2 regions of the Bacillus sp. LQ01 genome follow, and region 2 is predicted to be linked to the other one. Evidence: riboswitches for the same ligand, from Rfam matches in the RefSeq annotation. Region 2 holds a riboswitch; the other holds the start of a gene.

Region 1 (3,425 bases), 1.0 Mb from region 2:
GGGGATTTTTCCTTTCAACCGAAATTAATAACGAAGGAAGAGAGAACTTCTCCATTTGATGTCATTTTATTTTCAACAAAAGCGTATCACTTAAACGAGGCAATTCAAGATTTGAAGCCGTTTGTTGGCGAAGGTACTGTAATCATTCCATTGTTAAATGGTATCGCTCATTTATCACTATTACAAAAAGAATTCGGCGAAGAAAAAGTACTTGGCGGTTTATGCTTTATCGAGACGACGTTAAACGATCAAGGAGAAATTGTACAAACTAGCGCTGCCAACAGACTTGTGTTTGGAGAAATTAAGTCTCAAAATTCAGAGAGAGTAAAGCATATTTCTAAAGCATTTGCAGGTACGAAATCTAGTTTTGTTTTAAGTGAAAATATTACGCAAGATATGTGGCATAAATATTTATTTATTACTGTAATGTCCGGTGTGACAACGTTAATGCGTGCACCAATTGGACCAATTCGTGAAAGTGAAGGCGGCCGTGATTTTATCCGTAATGTATTTGAGGAATCTGTACAAATTATGAAAGTATTAGGAGCTCCAATAAAGGTTAATATTGCCCAGGAACATATGAAAACAATTGATAAAATTTCGTATGATATGAAGTCATCGATGCAACGTGATATGGAGAAGGGTTCGTTTATTGAAGGGAAGCACTTGCAAGGATATTTACTGGATGTAGCAGAGCAATTTTCTATAGCGGCACCATTATTAGGCACTATATATCAAAATTTAAAGGTGTATGAAGAGATGACCTTTAACAGATCTGTAATAGAATTAGATGTATGAAAAAATAAAAAAGATAGCAATATATAAGTGTATTGCTATCTTTTTTATTTTTTTGTATGACAAATTATTTATTTCTTTTCGTTCTATCTGTCAAATTTATTTCCTGTTCACGTTTACCATATAACTGATTAATTTCATTTGCTACTGCATCTAAATATGAATCGGAAAAAATAGGCTTCTTTTCTTTAGACATATGGGTCTCCTTTGCGGATTTTTTAGTATTCATTATGTATATTTCTCAGTGGATTATGCACAATCATTTTAATTTTTTTCTTATTAAAAATTTTTGTTTACTTTTTGAAAATAAAGGAGTATTATAATCCACAGTTTCAATTTTCTAAATCGCTGAAACCGCATGGTACGGGGGACCCGTTTTTACGGATTAGTACATAATCCGATGGGGTGAATCCTTAAAAAAGGTAGGGCTACTCATAGGCCCGAATCCGACAGCTAACCTCGTAAGCGTTATATTGAGAAGGAAGGTGGAGCTTGTGCGACAAAAAAAATAATGTCTACAAGTCTATTTCGCTATGGCTTGTAGACATTTTTTGTTTTCTGAGTAAATAGTTTACTGGCTGCAACAAGCAGAAAAGTTCGTACAAAATTATTGGAGAGTGGACAGCATTGGTTTCATCTATTAAAAGATTTTTAATTGGAAGACCGTTAAAATCAACGGAGCTTGGAGAACAAAAGCTTAATAAAACGAAAGCTTTAGCTATTTTATCTTCTGACGCATTGTCATCAGTTGCTTACGGTCCAGAGCAAATTTTAATTGCTTTAGCAGGTGTTGGAGCGATCGCTTATTGGTATTCCATTCCGATCGCTGTTGGGGTATTAGTATTATTGACAGCCCTTATTTTATCTTATCGTCAAATTATTTTTGCTTATCCGCATGGCGGGGGAGCGTATGTTGTATCAAAAGAAAATTTAGGGATGAATCCAGGCTTAATTGCTGGAGGATCTTTATTAGTTGACTATATTTTAACTGTTGCGGTAAGTGTGTCCGCTGGTACAGATGCAATTACGTCTGCGTTTCCTAGCTTACATGCACACAACGTAATTATTGCGGTTATATTTGTTATATTAATTACGATATTAAATTTAAGGGGAGTAACGGAATCAGCTTCCGTTTTAGCATATCCTGTTTATTTATTCGTTTTAGCACTATTTATATTAATTGGTGTGGGCATATATAATATTTTAACTGGTCATGTTTCACCCACTTTACATGCGCCAATTGGTACACCAGTTGCAGGGATTAGTTTATTTTTATTACTAAGAGCATTTGCATCAGGTAGTTCTGCTTTAACAGGTGTTGAAGCAATTTCAAATGCAATTCCGAACTTTAAAGATCCTGCGCCAAACAATGCTGCAAAAACATTGCTTGCAATGGGTGCATTACTTGCTGTGTTATTTTCAGGAATTGTATTTTTAGCTTATTATTACGGAGTGACTCCGAGTAAAGAAGTAACAGTTGTTTCTCAAATTGCTGAACAAACATTTGGACGTAATTTCATGTACTATTTCATACAAGGTACAACAGCTTTAATATTAATTCTTGCTGCTAATACAGGTTATTCTGCATTTCCTTTATTAGCGGTTAACCTTGCAAAAGATAAATTCATACCGAGAATGTTTACGATTAGAGGAGACCGCCTAGGTTACTCAAACGGTATTATTATACTTGGAGTTGCTTCGATTATTTTAATTGTAGCTTTCCAAGGGCAAACAGAACATTTAATTCCACTATATGCAGTAGGTGTATTTATTCCATTTACACTTTCTCAAACAGGGATGGTATTAAAATGGCTTCGCGAAAAGCCTGAAGGATGGGCTTTAAGATTAACGGTTAATTTAATTGGTGCAGTTATTAGTTTTATCGTAATGAGCATGTTCTTTTTAACTAAATTTGCACAAGTTTGGTCGATTCTTATTTTCTTACCAGTTATTATCTTCTTATTCCATCGAATTAAGAAGCATTATGATGCAGTGGGTGATCAATTAAGTTTAAAAACTTGCGAGCCTCTTATTCCAATTGAGGGGAATGTAATTGTCGTTCCTGTAGCAGGTATGACGCATGTAGTAGAAAATTCATTGAACTATGCGAAATCGCTTTCGGCAGATCAAGTTATCGCAGTATATGTTGCTTTTGACAGAGAAGAGGAAAAGAAATTTGAGGAGAAATGGAAGAAGTGGCAACCTGAAGTAAGGCTTGTTACATTACATTCTCATTATAGAAGTATTATTCAGCCGCTAACGAAGTTTATCGATACAGTGCAATATAAGGCAAGTGAATCGAATTACCGTGTTACGGTCGTTATACCACAGTTCATTCCGAAAAAAGGTTGGCATAACATTCTTCATAATCAATCCAGTTTACTTATACGTGCGTATTTACTTTATAAAAGAAATGTTGTTATTACGACAGTTCCATATCATTTGAAAAAATAAGAAAATTTTTTAAGGATAGCTTCGCGAAAATGAAGCTATCCTTTTTGTGTATATGCTATGCATAATTGCATATGGGGTTAAAAATTATACTAATATAACTTCATTGGTTATTTGAAAGTAGTGTTTTCTGTTGTGATATGTAGATATTTCAATCGATAAAGTGAATCGGATTATAT
Region 2 (3,425 bases):
AAAGTAAGGTAGATAGTTTAAGAGATCTAGTATCATTTCAACATGAGTTAATTATTTTTACAGCAAATGAAGAGATAGCGGCTGAAGTTAGGAATTGTGGGTTTGATTGGACTTATAGCTGCAGTAAGGAGCAGGACTTTACTAGTATTTGTGAGTGTATTAAGAAGGTGATTTTACTAGGGGATGAGCTTCCAATCGTTAGTTTTTTCACAGAACACATTCGCTTTTCTTTTCAAGCACCTATTACTGTTGTTACAAGGAATAAACGATATCCAGCGAGGCTCTATGAAACAATTGGAGCTAAGTTTGTCGTGTTTACAAATTGTGATAATATTTCTTTTTTATTTTTTGAATAGGGCGGGGGAAGAAATGATGAAGGTACTATTACTTGGAGATATAGCAAATCGTTGGGCAGTATCGGTAGAGCGAGTTCAAGAATTGGTTCAGATCGATCCCCTTTTTCCAGGGCCGTATATTATATTACCATCAAAAGATGCTTTGTATTTAGAGGTGGATATTACCGAGTATGAGCAGCTACATGCAGAATTGACACAAGTTTATATTCGCGGGAGAAATTTACGTGCATTTTTACGAGGAGAATAAAGGTTGAATAAAAAGAGCGAATGCTGAGTGCAACAAGCTATGCACTTCATCTCATTCGCTCTTTTTATTTCATATTTAAAAGGTCATTTTTAAGAAAAGAGAAGAGAAATAAAGAAAATAGATGAAATAATAGTAATAATCTTCAATGTAAGCGTTTAAATGAATGTAAATATTATTATTTTCAGTAATTTACCCCTTTACAAGTGAAATATAGAGGAGTATATTTACTCTCATAAATCATTCATAAAATTTCCAAAAAAACCTAAAATCGCTGAGTTCCAGAAATGGAGCGGGGGAACCAATTTTGTGCATCGTCACTTGGGGTGAATCTTTCAGTTTTGAAAGTAGGGCTACTCTTTAGGCCCGAATCCGACAGCTAACCTCGTAAGCGTTTAGAGAGGAGGTTTACTTTTTGTTGTTCATTTTTTGAACACTGAGTAGAGCTCAGTGTTCTTTTTTAACATTTAAATGGTAAATTTTAACAAAAACAAAGCGAGGGATAGCTATGTTAGATGTTGTAATGGTCGGGATTTTTATTTTATTAGTTGCATCAATGGCAAGTCTTGCAAGTTGGTCAGATAAAGTTGTGAAAGAAGGAAAGCAATCATGATGATTGTCTTATCGGTTATTGTCGCAGCAATTACAGTGTATTTAGTGTATGCATTATTAAATCCAGAGAAGTTTTAATTAGGGGGAATCATTCATTATGATTTGGGTTGCAGTCATTATTACAATGCTCTTGTTTATTTTAGTAGCAAAGCCAACGGGGATTTATTTAGAAAAAGCTTTTCAAGGTAGCAAAAAGCTAGATAAAGTATTCGGGCCTTTTGAAAAAATTATTTTTAAAATTACGGGTGTAAAAGAATACAATCAAACGTGGAAACAGTACGCATTATCATTAGTTTTACTCAACGGATTTATGATTGTTATTGTATATTTCATTTTCAGATTACAAGGTGTATTGCCGCTAAATCCAGCGCATATTGAAGGAATGGAGCCTACGCTCGCTTTTAATACAGCAATTAGTTTTATGGCTGATACAAACTTACAGCATTATAGCGGTGAAAATGGCTTATCTTATTTATCACAATTAATCGGGATTACATTTTTAATGTTCGCAGCACCAGCAACAACATTAGCGCTCGTTATGGCATTTATAAGAGGGCTCGCTGGAAAAGAACTCGGTAACTTTTTCGTTGATTTTACGAGAGCGTTAACGAGAGTATTTCTTCCTATCGCTTTTATTACGGCGTTAATCTTTGTCGCTCTTGGTGTACCGCAAACGTTAGATGGGGCTGTTACAGCACATACGATTGAAGGTGCAAAGCAAAGTATATTACGCGGACCAGTTGCATCATTCGTGTCCATTAAGGAACTTGGAAATAACGGTGGTGGATTTTTCGGAGCAAACTCTACGCATCCTTTTGAAAATCCAGGACAAATGAGTAATATTTTGCAAATGATGCTTATGATGTTATTACCAACTGCACTTCCGTTTACGTACGGACGAATGGTAGGAAATAAAAAGCAAGGTCGTATCCTTTTCGTATCACTATTCATGATGTTTTTACTAGGATTTATCACAATTACGACATCTGAATTACATGGAAATCCAGTATTAAATGAAATGGGTATCCAGCATGTACAAGGAAGTGCAGAAGGAAAAGAAGTGAGGTTCGGAACAGTATTTTCTTCCCTTTATGCGACAGTAACGACTGCTGCGGAAACAGGTGCTGTTAATACGATGCATGATACGTTAACACCAATTGGTGGTTTAGTACCACTCGTAAATATGATGTTAAATACAGTATATGGCGGCGTTGGAGCAGGCTTTGTGAACATTATTATGTATGCAATTATCGCGGTGTTTATATCTGGGTTAATGGTTGGACGGACACCAGAGTTTTTAGGTAAAAAGATTGAAGGTAAGGAAATGAAATTAATCGCGGTCACGATTTTATTTCATCCATTGCTCATTTTAGGCTTTTCGGCATTAGCTCTTTCAACAAATTTAGGGACGGATGCTATTTCTCATTCCGGTTTCCACGGTTTAACGCAAGTTGTATATGAGTATACATCGTCAGCTGCGAATAACGGATCTGGATTTGAAGGATTAGGAGATAATACACCGTTTTGGAATATTACGACTGGTTTAGTTATGTTTTTAGGACGTTACTTCAGTTTAATTACGATGCTAGCTGTGGCAGCTTCGTTGAAAGAAAAAACGGTAGTGCCAGAAACAGTCGGAACGTTCCGTACAGATAATAGTTTATTTGGTGGCATCTTCATCGGAACAATTGTAATTGTTGGTGCATTAACATTCTTTCCGATGTTAGTACTCGGACCAATTGCAGAATTTCTTACATTGAAGTAATGGAGGGTAAATGATGAGACCGGTAGTAGTAAAAGAAAAACAATTAAATGAGTCACAAATACATGCTGTAGAAGATGAAGTTAGACAAGCGAAAACGATGGATCGTGATATCGTAACACATGCGATGAAGCAATCCATTGCGAAATTGAATCCGAAAGTCATGATAAAGAATCCGATTATGTTCGTTGTGGAAATTGGATTTATCATTACGTTCATTTTATCTTTTCTTCCAAGTAGTTCTAGTAGTATACCAGGTTGGTTTAATATAACAGTTTCTCTCATTCTATTATTTACAGTTTTATTTGCGAATTTTGCAGAAGCATTAGCAGAAGGTCGTGGTAAAGCGCAAGCCGATTCTTTAAAGCAGTCAAAGAAAGATGTGTTTGCAAATGTTGTAAAAGAAAATGGAGACATTGTCCAAGTTTCAGCAACTGATCTTACAAAAGGT

The links. Region 2 has a riboswitch for cyclic di-AMP ahead of AC22L0_RS00145 (SipW-dependent-type signal peptide-containing protein). Riboswitches for the same ligand answer to the same signal wherever they lie in the genome.
Region 1: another riboswitch for cyclic di-AMP. It lies ahead of AC22L0_RS05480 (APC family permease); the one in region 2 lies ahead of AC22L0_RS00145 (SipW-dependent-type signal peptide-containing protein).

Annotation. Positions count from the first base shown of each region.
Region 1 is NZ_JBYEZL010000001.1:1,021,883-1,025,307, forward strand. Features, by position in the region: gene panE (2-dehydropantoate 2-reductase) at 1-798, shown strand, start outside; gene AC22L0_RS05475 (hypothetical protein) at 863-991, opposite strand; cyclic di-AMP (ydaO/yuaA leader) riboswitch at 1,132-1,278, shown strand; gene AC22L0_RS05480 (APC family permease) at 1,423-3,249, shown strand.
Region 2 is NZ_JBYEZL010000001.1:13,610-17,034, forward strand. Features, by position in the region: gene AC22L0_RS00135 (hypothetical protein) at 1-356, shown strand, start outside; gene AC22L0_RS00140 (hypothetical protein) at 370-603, shown strand; cyclic di-AMP (ydaO/yuaA leader) riboswitch at 863-1,008, shown strand; gene AC22L0_RS00145 (SipW-dependent-type signal peptide-containing protein) at 1,109-1,213, shown strand; gene kdpF (K(+)-transporting ATPase subunit F) at 1,213-1,290, shown strand; gene kdpA (potassium-transporting ATPase subunit KdpA) at 1,310-2,977, shown strand; gene kdpB (potassium-transporting ATPase subunit KdpB) at 2,991-3,425, shown strand, end outside.